Myxococcus xanthus: one gene and its partner. The protein of the gene in region 2 interacts with the protein of the main gene of each other region in a pairwise test. Links are inferred from orthologs where the notes say so. Each region holds a gene or a part of one and is shown on either strand. Other genes may lie near its edges. The genes, in order: rplD and def.

Evidence for each region.
Region 1: the proteins of def (region 2) and rplD interact in binary tests that used the Escherichia coli proteins (3 or more experiments, as listed by UniProt). The link is inferred for Myxococcus xanthus from one-to-one orthologs.

Annotation. Positions count from the first base shown.
Region 1 is NZ_CP017174.1:3,882,056-3,892,498, forward strand. What follows is about bases 1,159-3,932. They hold rplD (50S ribosomal protein L4), read left to right. Parts: upstream 1,159-2,120; coding sequence 2,121-2,744; downstream 2,745-3,932. Other genes in these bases: tuf (elongation factor Tu), read left to right, coding at 1,159-1,557; rpsJ (30S ribosomal protein S10), read left to right, coding at 1,759-2,067; BHS09_RS16490 (50S ribosomal protein L23), read left to right, coding at 2,741-3,034; rplB (50S ribosomal protein L2), read left to right, coding at 3,069-3,914; rpsS (30S ribosomal protein S19), read left to right, coding at 3,924-3,932. Outside these bases: fusA (elongation factor G), read left to right, coding at 1-222; more of tuf, read left to right, coding at 367-1,158; more of rpsS, read left to right, coding at 3,933-4,211; rplV (50S ribosomal protein L22), read left to right, coding at 4,247-4,591; rpsC (30S ribosomal protein S3), read left to right, coding at 4,633-5,295; rplP (50S ribosomal protein L16), read left to right, coding at 5,362-5,781; rpmC (50S ribosomal protein L29), read left to right, coding at 5,827-6,033; rpsQ (30S ribosomal protein S17), read left to right, coding at 6,124-6,450; rplN (50S ribosomal protein L14), read left to right, coding at 6,518-6,886; rplX (50S ribosomal protein L24), read left to right, coding at 6,930-7,265; rplE (50S ribosomal protein L5), read left to right, coding at 7,447-8,100; BHS09_RS16545 (type Z 30S ribosomal protein S14), read left to right, coding at 8,128-8,313; rpsH (30S ribosomal protein S8), read left to right, coding at 8,476-8,892; rplF (50S ribosomal protein L6), read left to right, coding at 8,957-9,523; rplR (50S ribosomal protein L18), read left to right, coding at 9,632-9,988; rpsE (30S ribosomal protein S5), read left to right, coding at 10,011-10,443.
Region 2 is NZ_CP017174.1:1,692,172-1,702,789, reverse strand. The notes cover bases 4,149-7,097. They hold def (peptide deformylase), read right to left. Parts: upstream 5,916-7,097; coding sequence 5,382-5,915; downstream 4,149-5,381. Other genes in these bases: BHS09_RS07190 (response regulator receiver protein), read right to left, coding at 6,005-7,097; nth (endonuclease III), read left to right, coding at 4,712-5,428; ltaE (low-specificity L-threonine aldolase), read right to left, coding at 4,149-4,643. In the rest of the region: BHS09_RS07225 (alpha/beta fold hydrolase), read left to right, coding at 1-235; BHS09_RS07220 (right-handed parallel beta-helix repeat-containing protein), read right to left, coding at 276-1,892; BHS09_RS07215 (HU family DNA-binding protein), read left to right, coding at 2,218-2,487; BHS09_RS07210 (M23 family metallopeptidase), read right to left, coding at 2,554-3,516; more of ltaE, read right to left, coding at 3,618-4,148; more of BHS09_RS07190, read right to left, coding at 7,098-10,618. UniProt on the Escherichia coli protein: Removes the formyl group from the N-terminal Met of newly synthesized proteins. Requires at least a dipeptide for an efficient rate of reaction. N-terminal L-methionine is a prerequisite for activity but the enzyme has broad specificity at other positions.

The DNA of each region.
Region 1 (10,443 bases), 2.2 Mb from region 2 along the record:
GACTTCATGGGCGACGTCATTGGCGACCTGAACGGACGGCGCGGGAAGGTGCTGGGGATGATCCCCCGGCCTGGCCGTGTGCAGGCCATCCAGGCGCAGGTGCCCCTGGCGGCCATGTTCGGCTACTCGACCGACCTGCGCAGCCGCAGCCAGGGAAGGGCGACGTACACCATGCAGTTCAGCCACTACGCGCCCGCGCCCAAGACGGCGCTCAACCGCTGAGTGGCTTCGGCCCGGCCGCGGACCGGACGGGCGATTTCAGTTGACGTTGTGGCAGGTTTGGAGCAGGACGCAGCACCTTCGCAGTTGTTTTCCGCGAGTCGAGACGTGCCGGGCTTCGGACCGGCAACCCCGTGAGGAGAGGCCATGGCCAAGGAAAAGTTCGAGCGTAACAAGCCCCACGTGAACATCGGCACGATCGGACACGTGGACCACGGCAAGACGTCGCTGACGGCCGCCATCACCAAGGTGCTGGCGAAGACGGGCGGCGCCACGTTTCTGGCGTACGACTTGATTGACAAGGCGCCGGAGGAGCGTGAGCGCGGAATCACGATTTCCACCTCGCACGTCGAGTACCAGACGGCGAGCCGGCACTACGCCCACGTCGACTGCCCGGGCCACGCCGACTATGTGAAGAACATGATTACGGGCGCGGCGCAGATGGACGGCGCCATCCTGGTGGTGTCGGCCGCGGACGGCCCGATGCCGCAGACGCGTGAGCACATCCTGCTGGCGCGCCAGGTCGGCGTTCCGTACATCGTGGTCTTCCTGAACAAGGTGGACATGCTGGACGACCCCGAGCTGCGCGAGCTCGTGGAGATGGAAGTCCGCGACCTGCTGAAGAAGTACGAGTTTCCTGGCGACGACATCCCCATCGTCCCGGGCTCGGCGCTCAAGGCACTGGAGGGTGACACCAGCGACATCGGCGAGCCGTCCATCCTGAAGCTGATGGAGGCGGTGGACAGCTATATCCCGACGCCGCAGCGCGCGACGGACAAGCCCTTCCTGATGCCGGTGGAGGACGTGTTCTCCATCTCTGGCCGCGGCACGGTGGCCACGGGCCGCGTCGAGCGCGGTATCATCAAGGTCGGCGAGGAAGTGGAAGTCGTCGGTCTGCGGCCGACGCAGAAGACGGTTGTCACGGGCGTGGAGATGTTCCGCAAGCTGCTGGACATGGGCATGGCGGGCGACAACATCGGCGCGCTGGTGCGCGGCCTGAAGCGCGAGGACATGGAGCGCGGCCAGGTGCTGGCCAAGCCGGGCAGCATCACCCCGCACACCAAGTTCAAGGCGCAGATCTACGTGCTGTCGAAGGAAGAGGGCGGCCGTCACACCCCGTTCTTCAAGGGGTACCGGCCGCAGTTCTACTTCCGCACCACGGACGTGACGGGCACGGTGAAGCTGCCGGAGAACGTCGAAATGGTAATGCCGGGCGACAACATCGCCATTGAGGTGGACCTCATCACCCCCGTGGCCATGGAGAAGGAGCTGCGCTTCGCTGTTCGCGAGGGCGGCCGCACGGTGGGCGCCGGCGTTGTGGCGGAAGTCATCGAGTAGCGCAGGCCCCCAGTGGCTCCTTGAGTTCCCATTCCTGGGAATTATCAAGGAGCCGTTGGGAATCCAGTTGCACACCCTGGGGCGGGATGGTAGACACCGCGCCCCTTCGTTCTGAAGAAACGGCTCTGTGAAATCCAGGGGACGTCGGTCGTAACGCCCTCCCGCGGCAGAGGCAGAGTCCGTTCAAAGAGGTTCTTGCGAATGGCGACACAGAAGATCCGCATCCGGCTGAAGGCGTACGACTCGAAGCTCCTGGACCAGAGCGCGGGTGAGATCGTCGAGACGGCCAAGCGCACGGGCGCGAAGGTGGCCGGTCCGATCCCCCTTCCCACGCGCATCAACAAGTTCACGGTGCTGCGGTCTCCGCACGTGGACAAGAAGAGCCGTGAGCAGTTCGAGATCCGCACGCACAAGCGCCTGCTCGATATCCTCGAGCCCACGCAGCAGACGCTGGATGCGCTGATGAAGCTGGATCTGTCGGCTGGCGTTGACGTCGAGATCAAGTCCTAGGAAGCGGGTGGGCGTTCGAGTGGTTACACTCCGACCCCCGCGAGGAAAGTGCCATGGCGAAGTTTGACGTTGTCGACCTGGATTTGAAGAAGGTGTCGGAGATTGAGCTCTCCGACGATGTCTTCGGCACCGAGCCGAACGCCCACCTGTTTTACGAGGTGGCGAAGATGCAGCAGATCAACCGGCGCCGCGGCACGGTCGGGGTGAAGAACACCTCGCTGGTCAGCGGCGGCGGCAAGAAGCCCTGGAAGCAGAAGGGCACCGGCCGCGCTCGTCAGGGCTCCATCCGCGCTTCCCACTGGGTGGGCGGCGGTAAGGCGATGGCTCCCAAGGCGCGCGACTACTTCTACCGCCCGCCCCGCAAGGTGCGCCGCGGCGCCCTGAAGTCCGCGCTGTCCCTGCGGGCCCAGGAGAAGACGCTCATCATCCTGGACGGTTTCTCCCTGGATGCTCCGAAGAGCAAGCAGGCCTTCGAGGTCCTCACCAAGCGTCTGAAGCTCCAGAACGCCCTGGTGATTGACGACAAGGGCAACACCAACCTGCACCGCAGCGTGCGCAACCTGGCGAAGTTCGACGTGCTGCCGCCCGAGGGCCTGAACCTCGAGGCCGTTCTCCGGCACTCGCACCTCGTGCTCACGTCCGCGGCCGCGAAGACCCTCGAGGGGGCGCTGTCATGAATCTGAACGACGTCATCAAGGGCCCGCTCATCACCGAGAAGCTGGACAAGGCCCGCGAGAAGTTTCGCCAGTACTCGTTCATCGTCGACCGCAAGGCGACGAAGCACGACGTGGCCCGCGCGGTGGAGACGCTCTTCAAGGTCACCGTCGAGGGCGTGAACACCAACATCGTCCGCGGCAAGATCAAGCGGGTGGGTCGTAGCATCGGCAAGCGGCCCAACTTCAAGAAGGCGGTTGTGACGCTGAAGCAGGGCGACTCGATCGAACTCTTCGAGGGAGGGGCGGCCTGACGCCACGGCGTCGAGCCAGCCTGAGGAACACACCATGGGCATCAAGAAGTACAAGCCGACTAGCTCCGCCCGCCGTCTGATGACGGTGTCCGACTTCGCGGACATCACCAAGGACTCGCCCGAGAAGAGCCTCACCGAGCCGCTCAAGCGCTCCGGTGGTCGCAACGTCCACGGGCACATCACCCGCCGGCACCAGGGTGGCGGCCACAAGCGCCGCTACCGTGTCATCGACTTCAAGCGCCGGGACAAGGATGGCGTCCCCGCGAAGGTCGTGGCCGTCGAGTACGACCCCAACCGCACCGCCAACATCGCGCTGCTGCACTACGCGGACGGCGACAAGCGCTACATCCTCGCTCCGGTCGGTCTGAGCGTGGGTGACACGGTGTTCGCCGGCGAAGGCGCGGACATCCGGCCGGGCAACAGCCTGCCGCTGCAGAACATCCCGGTGGGTACGGTCATCCACAACGTGGAGCTGAAGCCGGGCCGTGGCGCCCAGGTCATCCGCTCCGCCGGCACGTCCGGACAGCTGATGGCGAAGGAGGACCGCTACGCACAGGTGCGTATGCCCTCCGGCACCGTCCGCAAGGTCCTCATCGAGTGCCGCGCCACCGTGGGCCAGGTGGGCAACATCGAGCACGAAATCATCCGTATCGGCAAGGCGGGTAAGAGCCGCTGGTTGGGCATCCGTCCCACCGTCCGCGGTCTGGCGATGAACCCGGTCGACCACCCGCACGGCGGTGGTGAAGGCAAGTCCGGTCAGGGTAACCCGCACCCTGTGTCCCCCTGGGGGAAGAAGACCAAGGGTCTCACCACGCGCACCAACAAGCGCACTGACAAGTTCATCGTGTCCGGCCGCCGCCAGGGCGCGCGCAGCCAGTAAGAGGATTCCATGGCTCGTTCGATCAAGAAGGGTCCGTTCGTCGATGACTTCCTCGTGAAGAAGATCGAGGACATGATCAAGACGAACAAGAAGGCCGTCGTAAAGACGTGGTCCCGCCGCTCCACGATTCTTCCGGAGTTCGTGGGTCACACCTTCGCGGTGCACAACGGGAAGAAGTTCATCCCGGTGTTCGTCACGGAGAACATGGTTGGCCACAAGCTCGGCGAGTTCGCCCCGACGCGTACGTTCGGCGGTCACTCGGCGGAGAAGAAGGTCGCCAAGGCCCCGGGCAAGTAGCCTGGCGCATTGCCTGAGAGCCTGAGGAGAAGACCATGGAGTCGACTGCACATCTGCGTTTCCTGCGCATGAGCCCCCGCAAGATTTCTACCGTTGCGGAGCTCATCCGGGGCAAGCCTGTTGAGGCGGCCCTCAACATCCTGAAGTTCACCAAGCGCGCCGCGGCCAAGCCGGTGGAGAAGCTCATCAAGAGCGCCGTGGCCAACGCGACTGACAAGTCCAAGGGCCAGGTCGACGTGGACACGCTCTACGTGAAGACCATCTCCGTGGACCAGGGTCCCACCCAGCGCCGGTTCATGCCGCGCGCCATGGGCCGGGCCACCCCCATCAAGAAGAAGACGGCCCACGTCCACGTGGTGCTCGCCGAGGCGAAGAAGTAGGACCCGTCGGGCCCTGCCCGGACGCTTCAAGGAGAATCACGTTGGGACAGAAAGTTCATCCGATCGGGTTCCGGCTTGGTGTCATCAAGACCTGGGACTCCAAGTGGTTCGAGCACAAGAACTACGCGCAGTGGCTCCACGAGGACATCCGCATCCGCGAGTTCGTGAAGAAGTCGCTGAACCACGCGGGCGTGTCGAAGGTGGAGATCGAGCGCGCGGCCAACAAGGTCAAGGTCAACGTCCACACTGCGCGGCCGGGCATCGTCATCGGCAAGCGTGGCGCGGGCATCGAGACGGTGAAGAAGGACCTCCAGCAGTTCACGAAGAACGAGGTCTTCCTCAACATCGTCGAGGTCCGCAAGGCCGAGACCGACGCGCAGCTGGTGGCGGAGAACATCGCCACGCAGCTCGAGCGCCGCATCGCGTTCCGCCGCGCCATGAAGAAGGCCCTGCAGACGGCGATGAAGTTCGGCGCCAAGGGCATTCGCGTGGCCTGCTCGGGCCGCCTCGGTGGCGCGGAGATGGCGCGCTACGAGTGGTACCGCGAGGGTCGCGTGCCCCTGCACACCCTGCGCGCGGACATTGACTACGGTTTCGCCGAGGCGAAGACGACCTACGGCAAGATCGGCTGCAAGGTCTGGGTCTGCAAGGGCGAGGTCCTCCCGGGCAAGGGTGGCCAGGCCCCCATGCCCTCCAACCGGTAATCAGCCCACCCGCGCCGGGCGCTCCCAAAAGGGGCGCCCGGGGCAGGGCGGCGAAGGACAGCGACGATGCTTCAGCCTGCTCGTACGAAGTACCGCAAGATGCACAAGGGCCGCATGCCTGGCAGTGCCCACCGGGGTAGCGACATGACCTACGGTGAGTACGGCCTGATGAGCCTCCAGCCGGGGTGGATCACCTCTCGGCAGATCGAGGCGGCTCGTATCGCGATGACGCGTCACGTGAAGCGTGGCGGCAAGATCTGGATCCGTATCTTCCCGGACAAGCCCATCACCAAGAAGCCCGCTGAGACCCGTATGGGTACCGGTAAGGGTGGCGTGGAGTACTACGTCGCGGTGGTGAAGCCCGGCCGCATCCTCTACGAGATGGAGGGTATGACGCCGGAAGTGGCCACCGGAGCGCTGAAGCTGGCGCAGGCGAAGCTGCCGGTGCTCACGAAGATCGTGAAGCGGGCGGACCTGAGCCTCTAAGGCACCGAGCGGCGGGAGCTGGTCCCCAGGACGGCTTCCGCTCGCATGGAGAGTGAAATGGCGACTGCGAAGGAATTGAAGGAACTGTCGGCGGACGACCTGAAGCAGCGCGCGGCCGAGCTGCGTGAGACGCTGTTCCAGGACCAGCTGAAGCGTCGGACCGGTTCGCTGGACAACCCGGCCGAGCGCACCCAGCACCGGCGGGACCTGGCGCGGGTTCTGACCGTGCTGACCCAGAAGATGAAGGCTTAAGGGCTGAACACCCACGACTCCAACCGCGCTCAGCTGATAGAGGAGCGCGTGCGGCCATCCGGGCGCCAATGCCCGGGTGCATGAGAGACAGTGAGAGAGAAGATGGCTGAAGCGACCGAGACGCAGTCTCCCGAGACTTCCACCCGTGGCCGTCCCAAGACGCGCGTGGGGATTGTCACCTCCAACAAGATGCAGAAGACGGTGGTCGTCACCGTCCAGCGCCGGGCTCCCCACCCGAAGTACGGGAAGATCATGAGCCTGCGCGAGAAGTACAAGGCGCACGTGGAGGATCACGACTACCCCAAGAAGATCACCATCAACGAGGGTGATCGGGTCCGGATCGCCGAGACCAAGCCCGCTTCGAAGGACAAGCGTTGGCGCGTGGTCGAGGTGCTGGAGAAGAGCAAGAACGTCTAGCACGCATGTCCCTTCCGCGCGGCCGTGAGGTGGCGCGGGATGGTCACCGGCGACAGGAGATTCCCAGATGATTCAGATGACGAGCGTGCTCGACGTGGCGGACAACTCGGGCGCGAAGAAGGTGTTCTGCATCAAGGTGCTCGGCGGCTCGAAGCGCAAGTATGCGTCCATCGGCGACGTGATTGTCGTCTCGGTGCGCGAGGCGCTTCCCAACTCGAAGGTGAAGAAGGGTGACGTGGCCAAGGCCGTCATCGTTCGCACCAAGCGCGAGGTGGGTCGCCCGGACGGCAGCTACATCAAGTTCGACGGCAACTCCGCGGTCCTCATCAACAAGGACATGGAGCCCATTGGTACGCGTATCTTCGGGCCGGTGGCCCGTGAGCTCCGCGCCCGCAAGTTCATGAAGATCATCTCGCTGGCGCCCGAAGTCCTCTGAGAGGACAGCAGGCCGGACGGCGAGCAGCCAGAGAGAGGAAGCCATGCAGAAGCTGAAGGTAGGAGACACGGTCCAGGTCATGGCCGGGGCCGAGGCCTCCGAGAAGAACCCGGCGACCAAGCGCGGCAAGGTACTGAAGATCGATCGCGAGGCTGAGCGCGTGACGGTCGAGGGCCTGCGCCTGGTCAAGCGTCACATGAAGAAGACGCCCCAGAGCCCGGAAGGCGGCATCGTCGAGAAGCCGGGCACGATCGCGCTGGCGAACGTGCAGGTGGTTTGCGTCAAGTGCGACAAGCCGACTCGGGTGGGCATCCGTACTGAAGGTGAAGAGGGCAAGAAGAAGCGGTTCTGCAAGAACTGCGACGCCCTGATTGACTAGGTGTCCGCGTTGGTGCATGTATGCGCGCCCTTTGCCCACCCCAGTGGTGGCGAAGGGCGGGCGTGCAGGCATGGAGGGCCCGTGGAGCAACAGGGGCCCTCGCGGTGTTTCCAGGTTCCATACGAAGGACTGATCGGGCGTGCTGGGTCCACGACGGCGCCCCGAAGCAGAGGACAGGACGATGGCTGACGAGAAGAAGGCCGAGCAGAAGGAAAAGAAGGCGAAGCGGGGCAAGAAGGAAGAGGCCAAGAAGGTTGGCTTCGCCGCCAATATCGAGGAAGGCCTGGAGTCCAAGCCTGCCCGTCTGAAGGTGCGTTTCTTCAAGGAAGGTGTTCCGTCCCTCCTGAAGGAGCTGAGCCTGAAGAACCCGATGCAGGTTCCCCGGCTGGAGAAGATCGTCGTCAACATGGGTCTGGGCGAGGCGCTCGCCAACAACAAGATCCTGGAGTCGGCGGTGGACCAGCTCGCGGCGATCACCGGCCAGAAGCCGATTGTCACGCGCGCCCGCAAGTCCATCGCGAACTTCAAGCTGCGCCAGGGGCAGGCCATTGGTGCCGCCGTCACGCTGCGCGGCGACCGTATGTACGAGTTCATGGACCGCCTCATCACCGTGGCGCTGCCGCGCGTGCGTGACTTCAAGGGCGTGTCCCCCAAGGCGTTCGACGGGAAGGGCAACTACACGCTCGGCGTGCGCGAGCAGATCATCTTCCCTGAGATCAACTACGACCAGATCGAGAAGGTGAAGGGGCTCAACATCAGCTTCGTCACCACTGCGGCCAACGACGAGCAGGGGCTGGCGCTGATGCGTCACTTCGGCATGCCGTTCCGTCAGTAAGCCCTCGAGCCAAGGACCCGACGAAACATGGCCAAGCTCTCCAAGATCGCCCAGGCAAAGCGCAAGCCGAAGTTCTCGGTGCGCCAGTACAACCGCTGCCCGCTGTGTGGCCGGCCGCGCGCGTTCCTGCGCAAGTTCAAGATGTGCCGTATCTGCCTCCGTAATCGCGCCCTCCGCGGCGAGATCACCGGCGTTACCAAGTCGTCCTGGTAGCCGGAAGGGCAGGGTGCCTGGCGGGCCTCAGCGGCCGGCCAGGCACATCGAAGTAGGAAGTTCGTAGTGGCGGTCAGCGCGAACCCCCGGGATGGGCCCGGCAGGCGCGGTGGCTGCGAACGCGAGGCGCTCGGTACGAGGCCTCGCTTTGGAAGGTACTCCATGCCGGTCAATGATCCCGTCGGCGACATGCTGACCCGCCTGCGCAACGCTTCGCGCGCGCGTCACGACAAGGTCGTCATCCCCCACTCGAAGCTCAAGCTCGAGATCATCAAGGTCCTCAAGGATGAGGGCTACATCGGTGAGTTCGTGGTCCACGAGCAGACCGTGCAGAACAAGCGCACGGTGTTCCCGGAGATCTCCGTGCAGCTGAAGTACGGTCCGGACCGTGCGCCTGCCATCACCGGTATCCGCCGCGTGTCGAAGCCGGGTCTGCGCCGCTACGCCGCCGTGCGTGAGATTCCGCAGGTGCTGGGTGGCCTGGGTATCTCCATCCTGTCCACCTCGCGCGGCATCATGGTGGATTCCGAGGCCCGCAAGCAGAAGGTCGGCGGCGAGCTGCTCTGCACCGTCTACTAGCCAGCCGCCCGGGTGCGGCGCCCCGTGAGGGAGCGCGCCCCAGGCACACAGGACCGAGGCAACCATGAGTCGGATTGGAAAACTGGCGATCAAGCTCGGCGACAAGACGAAGGCCGTCATCGCCGGCGAGCAGGTGAACTTCGAGGGCCCCAAGGGCAAGCTGTCGGTGAAGCTGCCTGGCAAGGTCAAGGTCGAGATCAAGGACGGCCAGATGACCGTGCAGCGCGAGGATGACTCGCGTGAGGCGCGCAGCCTGCACGGCCTGACCCGGACCATCCTCGCGAACGCGGCGAAGGGTGTGACCACGGGCTTCGAGAAGAAGCTGGACATCCGCGGCGTTGGTTTCCGCGCCGAGGTGAAGGGCAAGGCCATTCACTTCGCGCTGGGTTACTCGCACCCGGTGGTCTTCAACCTGCCCGAGGGCGTGACCGCCGAAGTCGACAAGGCGCCGCGCAACGAGGACAGCTTGCCTACCGTGGGCCTGACGCTCCGTTCTTCGGACAAGGAAGCGCTGGGCGCGACGGCGGTGAACATCCGCTCGCTGCGTCCGCCCGAGCCCTACAAGGGCAAGGGCATCAAGTACTCCGAGGAGCGCATCCGCCGCAAGGAGGGCAAGACCGGTACGACCTAGTCGTCCTGTCTTTCCTAAGTGTTCCAAACTCCACCGGGTCCTCAGGACCTGGTGGCATCATCCGGCGGCGGAAGGCCGCATCGCCTCCGGACGGAAAAGGAAGCAGCCATGCCTACGAAGATCGAAGCCCGTCTCAAGAGGAAGAACCGCATCCGCAAGAAGCTGTCGGGTACGACAGAGCGGCCGCGGCTCACCGTCTACAAGAGCCTCAAGCACATCTATGCGCAGGTGGTGGATGACACCACGGGCAAGACGCTTGCGTTTGCTTCGTCGCTGTCCAAGGACCTGAAGGGTCAGGACGAGGGCGACAAGAAGGCGGATGCGAAGCGTGTTGGTTCCCTGATTGCGCAGAAGTGCAAGGCCGCCAACGTCGAAGCGGTGGTGTTCGACCGCAACGGCTTCCCTTATCACGGGCGCATCGCCGCCGTGGCCGACGCCGCGCGCGAGGCCGGGCTGAAGTTCTAAGAATTCGAAAGGAATCCCCCAAGTGGCAACTCCGATCAATCCGAACGATCTGGACCTCACCGACCGCGTGGTGAATATCAACCGCGTGGCCAAGGTCGTGAAGGGCGGCCGCCGTTTCTCGTTCGCCGCCCTGGTGGTGGTGGGGGACGGCGCCGGACACGTGGGCGTCGGCCTGGGTAAGGCCAACGAAGTCCCCGAGGCCATCCGCAAGGGTGGCGAGAACGCGAAGAAGAACCTGTTCCGCGTTCCGCTCGTGGGTCACACCATTCCGCATGAGGTGCTCGGGCACTTCGGCGCTGGCTGGGTGCTGTTGAAGCCGGCCAGCCAGGGTACGGGCGTCATCGCCGGCGGCGCGGTTCGCGCGGTGCTGGAGGCGGCGGGCATCCGGAACATCCTGACCAAGAGCCAGGGCTCGCGGAACCCGCACAACGTGCTGAAGGCCACTGTCGCTGGCC
Region 2 (10,618 bases):
CGCGCTCGCCACCGCGCCCGACCGCACGCTCCACATCTTCGGCACGGACCACGGCGACAAGATGAACTACGGGCACGGGGACCTCATCTTCGGCACCGGCGCGCCGACCGAAGTCTACCCCGTCATCCGCGAGTGGCTGGAGCGACATGCCTCCGCCCTGCCCGCCGCCATCACCGACCCCGCTCCCGACCCAGTGGAAGAGGAGCCTCGCGAGCCGGAGCGCTCCGTCCCCTGAGCATCCAGCGGGATGGAGCAACCGTTGCTGTCGTGCCGGTTCACTTCGGACTGGCGTGGACACAGCGCGCCGACAGGCCCCGCGTGTCCTCGGAGCGGAACGCCTTCAGGTGCACCTGAGTGGCACCCTCGCACTCCGCATGGACGAACCCCGTCTCCAGGCCACTCGCGGAGAGGGATTCCACACGCAGCTCACCGTTTCCCAGAGCGCCCAGCGCCGTCGCCGCCCCTTGAATGTCCACGTTGGCGGCGTTCATGCGCGCCAGGGTGTCCGTCAGCAGGCCCACGTACCCGCAGGTCTCCAGCTTCGCGCCCCGCAGTGACACGCGGGCATTCTGCGCCGCGAGGACACACGCGCCCTGCGCATCGCGCACCACGACGCCCTCCACGTCCGCTTCGACCTGGCGAAGGTGCAGGCCATCCCCGGTGACACCGTCCGCTGTGTGCACCCGGCGGATGTCCACGTCACGGAGCCGCAGCTTCCCACGCAGCGCCATCACCCCGTACTCGGCGGCGCCGTCCACCCGAACGCCCTGGACGTCCAGGTCCCCTCCCGAGAACTGAAGCCCGCCATAGGCGCCGCTGTCCCGCACCACGATGTCCCGGAGCCGGACGCGTGACATCAGCAGTCCCATTCCGGCCCGAATGGCCCGCACCGACGTGAAGCGGTGCACGTCGAGCCTGCGTGCTTGCATGGAGGACACGCCGTACTCGTGCCCCGTCACGGAGACGTCATCCAGGATGAGGGTGCCGTCCATCACCGAGAAAGCCGCCGCCTGCCCACCTTCCGCGGTGGAGCGCCGCACCTCAGCGTACGCACCGTCCACGCCGACCGCTGTCGCGGCACCAGTGAACTGGAGGTCCTCCAACGTGGCCCGCACGTCCGCGCCGCGCAGCCGCACGGCTCGACGATAGGGGCCGGTGAAGGTGCTCGCTCGGATGTGGGCCTCCACGATGGCTCCGGCATGTTTCGGGCCTTCCTGCTGCCCTCCAGCGCCCGTGGCGGCCTCGCTGTCGTGAGGCGCCTGCATGGATCCGTCCGTGTTCGACAGCACCTCGGGCTTGGACGAGGCGTCGTGTGGGGACGATTGCTCGCCGCTATCCGGAGACGCGGCCCGTCCGCTTTCGAGCAGCACCCCCACCGTGGCTGCTGGCGCCGCCTCGAACCGGCTGTCCTCCACGTCCAGCCGCCCGGCCTCCACTCGCACCGCTCCCGTCACCTGCCCGCTGAAGCCCACTCGCGCCAGCCGGACATGGCCGCCGTCCGTGAGCTCCAACCCCCAGAGCCCACCTCGGACGACAAAATCCGACAGATCCGCACCCTCACTCACCTGAATGACCGTGCGGGCAGCGCCCTCCGCTTGCAGCACCACCCCCGGCCCCTGCCCCTCCACCCGAACTCCGGGTGGGATCAGGAACGGCCCTGTGTAGCGCCCAGGGGCTACCCGCACGGTCAGGGCTCCGGGCCGCGCCAGTGCCTCGCCGAGCTGGCGCAGCGGGCGCTCACGCGAGCCGTCGCCAGGCTCCGCGCCAGCCGCGTCCACCCAGAGGGTGCCGGGGGCCGTGGACGACGCGGTTGGTTGCGCCTCGCGATGCGAAGGGATCCGACAGGCGCTGGCGAGCAGCAGGATCAAGGGCAGGAAGGTTCGAAAACGCACGCAAGCAAGCATCCTAGCGCCTTCCCGCCGGGGCTCACGCGAACGCGATCAGACCCCCTTCGCAAGTGATCAATATTCCAAAGACTTTCTTCAAAACACGATCACACACAGCTTTTTTCCAATTCACCGCGAGTGGGTCGCGCTGATGTATCGGAATCGACTCTCCACGCTCTTCCTACGCCCGGTGTTTCAGAGGGCCAACTTTTCGTCTGGAGGCCGATTTTCCGGCTCCAAACCGCGGCCGGCATTGACAGGGAAAAGAGCGATTTGTTACCACCGGCCGGGTTAAAGCACTTCAAGGCCAGACAACGGACGGAGGGGCGTAATGACCAAGGCAGAACTCGTCGAGGTGGTGGCGGCGCAGACACGTCTCACCAAGAAGTCGGCGGCGCAGATCCTCGACATCGTCTTCACCAATATCGGTAAGGCGGTGAAGAAGGACGCCCGCTTCAGCTACCCCGGCTTTGGAACCTGGTCGGTTCGGTCGCGCAAGGCTCGCAAGATTCGCAACCCCCAGACCAACGAGATGATGAAGCTCAAGGCGTCGAAGACGATCGGCTTCCGGCCCGCCAAGGAGTTGAAGAACTCCCTCTAGGCCACCGCTGAGGGATTTCGCGCAGGGGCGCTCACCCGAAAGGGGGCGCCCCTGTTGCATTGCGGGCTAGCGGCTTACGGGCCCACGGGCTACCGACGGCACGGGCTCCGGAGGCGGCTCCGCGTCACCCAGCGCCTCCAGCGGGTCCATGGGCTGGCCGTCACGCCACAGCTCGAAGTGGAGGTGGACGCCGGTGGCCAGCCCTGTCTCCCCGGCCAGCCCCACGGCGTTGCCTCGCTCCAGCACCTCGCCAGGGTCCACCAGCACGCGGGACAAGTGGCTGTAGCGCGTCACCCAGCGACCCTCATGCTGGACCTCCACCTGGAGGCCATGGTCGCCATTGTGGCCCGCACGCAGCACCACGCCCTTGTCCGCCGTGTAGATGGGCTGGCCTTGCGTCGCGGCCAGGTCGACGCCCAGGTGGCGCCGGTGCACGCCTGTCACGGGGTGCCAGCGGTAGCCGAAGAGGCTGGTGACGGACACCGGCGCCACCGGCCAGGAGAAGCGCGGAAGCGCATCCTCGGCCGGCTCGGGCGGCTGCTCCAGGCGGCGCAGCTCGGCGGTGCGCAGCGCCAGTCGGCCCACGCGCAACACCACCGCCTCGGCCAGCGGGGCCGGCATGTCGCCATAGGTGAAGCCGTCCCGCTCCAGCTCGGCTTCCAGGACGCTCTGGGCCTGCAGCAAATCACCCGAGCCGACGCGCGGCGCCGAGGGACGCGACAGGAAGCCGTCCAATGCGAAGGTCACCTGCTCCCAGTTCTCCACCTGGGCGGCGGGCATCGTCCCGCCTCGCGCCACCTGCTGACGAAGGCCCTGTGCTCGCGACGCGAAGGCGGCGAGCACGGCATGCAGCTCCGGAGCAGTCTCAGGCGCGGGCGGTCGCACTCGGAGGGGCGCTGGCGCTGCATCTGGCGCGCGCGACCGTGAAGCCGAGGTGGCGTAGAGTTCCTCGAAACTCATCTTCGGCTCCGCGCCACGGGTAGCGCAGGCACAAGCTGTAGCGAAGGCGAGGAGGCTGAGGCGGCGCACGGCGGCGCGAGCCTACCATGGCCCGCCCGGAGCGCTCCTTCCCCACCCCGTGTGCGCGCCCAGGGATGTCCACGGGCGCGCGTTTCACCCCAAGGCCGTGCTCAGCCCACGGCGCGGCGGATGCGCTGCAGGGCTTCGTCGATGTCGGCAGCGGACACATCCAGGTGGGTGACGAGGCGCAGCGTCCGCGGAGCGCCCGCGGGGTTCGTCAAGACCCCGTGCTGCTCCAGTTGCGCCACCATCTCCAGAGCGGACCGGGAGAACTCCGCGAAGACCATGTTGGTCTCCACCCGCGAAGTGTCCACCTTCACGCCAGGCAGCTCCGCCAGCCCTGCGGCCAGCCTGCGGGCGTTCGCATGGTCGTCCGCCAGCCGCTCCACATGGTGCTCCAGTGCATGCAGCGCGGCCGCCGCCAGGATGCCTGCCTGCCGCATGCCACCGCCCAGCCGCTTGCGCAGCCGGCGCGCCTCGCGAATGACGTCCGCGCGCCCCGCCAGGGCCGAGCCCACCGGAGCGCCCAGGCCCTTCGAGAAACACACGGACGTCGTGTCCGTCAGCGCGGCCCAGGCGGACACCGGCACGCCCAGGGCGACACCGGCGTTGAAGAGCCTGGCGCCATCCAGGTGGACGGCCAGCCCCGCCTTGCGCGCCGCTTCCACGACGGCTCGGAAGCGCTCCACCGGCCATACCGAACCACCCCCCCGGTTGTGCGTGTTCTCCAGCGACAGCAGGCGCGTGCGCGGGTTGTGGATGTTGTCCTCGCGCACGGCCGCGCTCACGTCCTCCGGCGACAGCAGACCGCGCTGTCCTGGCAGCGGCTGCGGCTGCACGCCCCACAAGGCGGGCACCGCGCCTCCTTCGTAGTGGAGGATGTGGCTGCCTGCTTCGGTGAGCACCTCGTCGCCCGCCCGGCAATGCGCGCCGATGGCCAGCTGGTTGGCCTGCGTACCCGAGGGCACGAAGACGGCGGCCTCCAAGCCGAGCCGCTCGGCCACCAGTGCCTCCAGACGGAGCACGGTGGGGTCTTCGCCATAGACGTCATCCCCCACTTCCGCTTCGGCGATGGCGCGCCGCATGGCGGCCGTGGGCTGGGTGACGGTGTCGGAACGGAAGTCGATGCGCTTCATGAATCTCCCCGAATGGGTGCGTCCAACCGGTGCTTGGGCTCGCAGCCGGTGTGACATACAACGGCGCCGTGCCTGGACGTGAGACGGTCGCGGAGAAGCGAAAGCGCGCGTTGCTGGTGATGGACCGCCTGGCCGCGGACATGCCGGATGCCCGCATCGAGCTGGACTACCGGACGCCCCTGGAATTGCTGGTGGCCGTCATCCTCTCCGCGCAGTGCACGGACAAGCGCGTCAACATGGTGACGCCTGCCCTCTTCCAGCGCTTCTCCGACGCCCAGGCCTATGCGGAAGCAGAACCGTCGGACGTGGAGCCCTTCATCCGCACCTGCGGCCTGTACCGCGCCAAGGCGAAGAACATCGTCGCGGCCGCCCGGTCGCTGGTGCAGGAGCACGCCGGGCAGATTCCCTTGCAGCGGGACGCGCTGGAGAAGCTGCCAGGCGTGGGCCGCAAGACAGCGGGCGTGGTGTGCATCCACCTGGGAGGCGACGCGGCCTTCCCCGTGGATACGCACGTGAAGCGGCTCGCCTTCCGGCTCGGGTTCACCACGAAGGCGGACCCGGACAAGGTGGAAGCCGACATGCAGGTCGTGCTGCCGTCGGAGCGGTGGACCCTGGGCCACCAGCTCCTGGTGTGGCACGGGCGGCGGACCTGCTTTGCCCGCTCGCCCGCGTGTGAGCGCTGCGTCGTCGCGGACCTGTGCCCGAAGAAGGGCGTGAAGGTCCAGAAGGACGCGGGCGCTACGGAGACGCCGGCGCGCTCGCCTCGCGCTCGCGCGAAGTCTTGAGGCGCTTCATCCGCTTGCGGATGAACTCGCGCTTCAGGGACGAGATGTGGTCCACGAAGACGGTGCCGTCGAGGTGGTCCGTCTCGTGCTGCACCGCGATGGACAGCAGCCCGTCACAGCGCAGCGTCTGCTCCTGGCCGTCCGGGTCCAGGAACTTCACGGTGACCACGGCGGCCCGGTCGACATCCGCGGCCTCGCCGGGGATGGACAGGCAGCCTTCGTTGTAGGTCGTGTCGCCTTCCATGGCGATGATCTCCGGATTGATCATCGCAATGGGCTTCAGCTCCGGCTGGCTGTGCGTGGTGTCCAGCACGATGACGCGCTGGAGCACGCCGATTTGCGGGGCGGCCAGGCCCACGCCTTCAGCGGAGTACATCGTTTCGAACATGTCCTTCACCAGCGTGCGGGTGGAGTCATCCACCTTCGCCACCGGCTTGGCCTTCTGCTTCAGGACAGGGTCGGGCCAGATGAGGATCTCGCGGACCATGGACGCCGTCTTAATCTCCCCGGAGCGGACGGGCAACCGCTCCGGGTGGGCCTCCCTGCACTCCCGGGAGGCCGTCCGTCCGACGGGCGTCAGTCGAGCAGGCTTCGGGCGTACTCCGCGCGCAGCCGGTCGTCTCCCAGGGCCTGAGCGGCCTCGGCGAGCACGGTGCGAATCTGCTGCGCGCGGTGCTGGAGCGCCGGGTCGGGGTGCCCCGCGAAGCGCAGCGGGTGGAACTCGGCGGCCAGCAGCTCGTAGGCGCGTTTGACCTCCTCGCCCCCCGCCGAGCGGGCCAGCCCCAGCACCGTGAAGTAGTCCGCGTCCTGGATCTCCTCGAACTTGGATTCCAGGCGCCGGACGTCCAGCTCCGGCGGCAGGTCCCCGGCGTCTTCGTCCGTGGCGGGCGCCAGCGAGACGAGCCCCAGCGTCCGCGCCACCGCGAGCGACTTCAAGGCCGAGTCCTGCGGCAGCCCCGCCCCCAGGAGCAGCGCCTCCAGCGTGTGCTCTCCATCCACCTGGGACAGGAGCTGGAGGTCCCGCGAAGGCAGGCCGAAGTCATCCGGGGCCAGGTGGATGTCGCCGCGAGTGACGCGCGCGCGCAGGCTTCCGGCGGCCTCCAGCAGGGATTCGGAGGTGAGGGTGTTGCGCAGTGCCTCGGCCAACAGGTGCAGCGGCGGACGCGTGGCGGCGGCGAGCGCCACCTCGTGCGGCGCTGGCTCCGGCACCAGGCGGTAGAGCGTCGAGGGCTCCGCCAGCGCGTCCAGGAAGACCTGCTCGGTGTAGCGCTGGACCAGGGGCACGGCTTCGGATTCCCGCAGGTAGCCCCGGCCCCGCAGCGCGTCCAGCAGCGCGGCCGTGGTGGCGCTGCGCACCAGCCGCAGCTCCCCTTCCTGTCGCGCGTCGATGAGTCCGTCCGCGCGGGCCCGGTCGACCAACGACTCCCCCTGCGCGGAGGAGACGGCTCCCACGAGCGCTCCATCCCGCAGCCAGAGGACGCGCAGGGCGTTCATCACCTTCAGCTCCAGCCGCATCTCCATGCGGGCCTCGCAGAGCCGGAGCACCAGCTTCGTCAGGCCATCCTGGGTGACGCTGCCACTGCGGGCCACGGCCAGCTCGGGTCTGCCGGGAGGTGCTTCCAGGGGAAGCATGGATGCTCGGGCCTGTGCGGCGGCCTCCTCCGCGTCTCGGAGCGCGCGCTCCTCCAGTTCCAGGCGCTCGCGCTCGGAGCGGGCCCGCTGTTCGGCGGACTCGGTGCGCAGTGTCTCCAAGGCTTGCTCGAGGGACTCGCGTGCTTCGCGCTCCTTCGCCAGGTTCTCTCGGGACTGCTGGTGCTCGAGGCGGAGCGCGGCGAGTTCCTCGGAGATTCTGGCGTTCTCCGCGAGGAGCCGGGACTCGGATTGGTTGCGGGCACGGGACTCTTCTTCGAGCCTGGATTCCAGCGTCGTGCGCTGCTTTGCCTCCGCGTCCAGGCGGACTTCGAGGGCCGTTCGGTGGCGGCCTTCGGCCTTCGCACGGGCGGTCGCTTCGGCTTCGGCCTGGGCGGACTGCTGGACGCGGGCTTCGGCCTCGGCACGGCGCTTCGCCTCGGCATCGGCGCGGGCTTCCGCTTCGGCACGGGCCTGGGACTCGGCTTCGGCCTGGGTGACGCGGTGTTCTTCTTCCGTTCGGGCGCGTGCCTTCTCGGCGGCGAGGGACTCTCCTTCTCGCCTGGCCTGTGCTTCCGCTTCGGCGCGCTGCTGGGCCTCCTGCTCGGCGCGAGCTTCCGCTTCGGCACGGGCCTGCGCTTCGCGTTCGGCGCGGGCTTCGGCTTCGGCACGGGCCTGCGCTTCACGTTCGGCACGGGCTTCGGCTTCCGCGCGCCGCTCCGCCTCCGCGGTGGCCTGGGCTTCAGCCTCCGCGCGTGCCTGGGTCTCCGCCTTCGCTAGCACCTCGGCTTCGGCGCGCAACGTGGCTTCGTGCTCGGCACGTGCCTCGGCTTCTGCTCGAGCCTCGGCCTCACGGGAAGCACGCGTGTCCGCATCGGTTCGCGAGGACGCCTCGCTTTCCGCACGGACCTCGATTGCCGCACGCAGCTTCGCCTCGCGCTCGGCGCGGGCCTCGATTTCGGACCGTGCGGCCACCTCGGCTTCTGCTCGGGTCTCGGCTGCGGCTCGGGCCTCGGCCTCGATTTCCGCGCGGGCTTCGGCTTCGCGTCGCGCGACGGCCTCAATTTCGGTTTGGGCCTCCGCGGCTTGTCTTGCGACCGCCGCTGCCTCGGCGCGGGCCTCCGCGGCTTGCAATGCGGCTACTGTGCTCTCAACTCGGGCTTCGGCCGCTTGCTGCGCAGCGACAGCACTCTCGGTTCGGGCCTCCGCTTCATGCAACGCGGCCGATGCGCTCTCGGCTCGGGCCTCGGCGTCCTTCAGTGCGGCTGCCGCAGTCTCGGCTCGGGCCTCGGCGTCTTTCAGCGCAGCTGTCGCTCGCTCAGCGCGGGCTTCGGCCTCAAGTCGTGCAGCGGCTTCTTGCTCCGCACGGGCTTCGGCCTCCGTCCGGGCCGCAGCCTCGCTGTTAGCCTGGGCCTCCGCGTTTGCACGTCGCTCCGCTTCTTGCTGAGCCCGGGCTTCCGCCTTCTTCGCGCGAGCCTCCTCGTTCGCACGGGCCTCCGCTTCCTGTCCGGTGCGCGCATCAGACTCGGAGGTGACGCGGGCTTCCACTTCCTCACGTGCGCGTGCCTCGGCGTCGGCTCGGGCATCCGCCGCCTGGCGAGCCAGCGCCTCGGCTTCAGCACGCGCCTCAGCTTCCACTCGCGCCGTTGCCTCAATCTCGGCTCGCGCCTCTGCCTCCGCACGCGCCGTGGCAATGGACTCCAGACGCGCCTCAGCATCCACACGGGCCGCGGACTCAATCTCTGCCCGCGCATCCGCCTCAGCCAGGGCCGTCGCGACCGATTCAACCCGGGCGTCGGCCTCGGCGCGCGCCGTGGCCTCAATCTCCGACCGCGCCGAGGCTTCGGCACGCGCTGCCTCCGCGGACGCAAGCCGTGCTTCGGCATCCACGCGGGCCGTGGATTCAATCTCCGCTCGGGCCTCCGCTTCGGCTAGCGCAGTGGCCACGGACTCCACACGGGCGTCCGCACCGACTTCCGCCTGCACACGCGCCTCGGCGTCCGCCAGGGCCCGAGCAACCAGTTCCGATTGGGCTTCCGCTTCCGCCAACGCACGCGCAGCCAGCTCCGCGCGCGCCTCGGCCTCCGCCTGTGCACGCGCCGCCAGCTCCGCACGCGTCTCTGCTTCCTCAAGGGCTCGCGACAGGCTCCGCGCACGCGTATCCGCTTCGAGCCGGGCCTGTGCTTCCACATCAGCACGGGCCTCCGCGGCCTCGCGGGCACGGGCTTCCGCGTCGATACGCGCTTCCGACACCGAGGTCAGGTCCTCGGCGGACTCGACCCGGCTCTCCGCGGCCTGACGGGCCTTGGACTCCGACTCGGCGCGGGCCTCCGAAACGACACGCCCCGCGGCCTCTGACTCCAGGCGCGCTTCGAGCGCCTGCAACGCCTGCGTGCTCGCCGCTGCGCGAAGCTCCGCTGCCTCACGGGCCTGCGTCTCGGCCTCCGCGCGGGCCTCCGCGTCGATGGCCCGCAGCTCCGCCTCCGCGCAGGCATCCTCGAACTGGCGGACCTGGGCCTCGACCTCGGCGGTGAGCGTCTCCGCTTCCTCACGGAGCCGGACTTGCGCTTCCAGCTCCTCGCGCAGCGCCGACAGGTCGCCAGTCTCCTGCGCGTCGCGCGCCAGGGCCGCCCTTGTGGCGGCGTCCATGGACGAAGGCGACTCCCGCTGACGGAGCCCTTCCAGCTCCGCCTCGGCTTCCGCCCGCAGCAAGGACTCCCGCGAGTGCTCCTCTTCTTCCGCCGCGAGCCGCTCCTGGAGCCCCTGGACCTGCTGCGCGAGTTCGCGGCGCAGCGCGGCTTCCCGCTCCAGCGCCTCGGTGACGGCGCTCACACGCGCGTGAGCTTCCTCGAGCTGGCGCTCCGCCTCCTCCTGCTGAGCCTGCCACTGCGCCATCAGCGCGGGGACCGCGAAACCACCGGCGCCCGGGGCGGGCGTCTCGGCGACGGGCGGCGCCTCTGGCGCGGGGCTCGACGCCTCCGCATCCGAGTCGAACCAATCCTCCCCGATGCTGCGAGGCTCCTCCTTCGGCGTCTCGGTGGACTCCCCGTCGAACCAGTCATCCCCCACGCCCGACGCCTGCGGCGCCTCGTCATCCTGGGACTGGGCTGACGCGGATTGCAGCTCCGCCTCCAGCAACTCCCAGTTGGACGCGGAGACCGCCGCCGCGTCCGGCTCCTCAGCGGCCTGTTCCGGCTCCGGCGTGCCCGCGGGCTCACCGAGCGCCGCCTCCGTGCCCCACGTGTCTTCCGTCTCCGATGACGGCGATTGCGGCTCGGCGTCCACCGCCTGCTCGGGCTCGGGCTCCGTGGACGGCGCCTCACCGGGTACATCGCCCGCCCCATCCCCCCTCGGGCCCACACGCCCAGCGTGCGCCATCTCGGGGTCCGGAGGCAGCTCCGTCCAGGGCGAGCCCTCCGCGCTCACGGAGTCGAAAGAAGGCCCCCCACGCATGGCGGCCAGCTCCGCCTCCGCCGCGGAGAGGGCGTCTCCCGTCGGGCCCTCCGGCGTGTCGACGTCGAAGAACCCCTCATCGCCCAACCGAGGCGCCAGGGCCGCCGT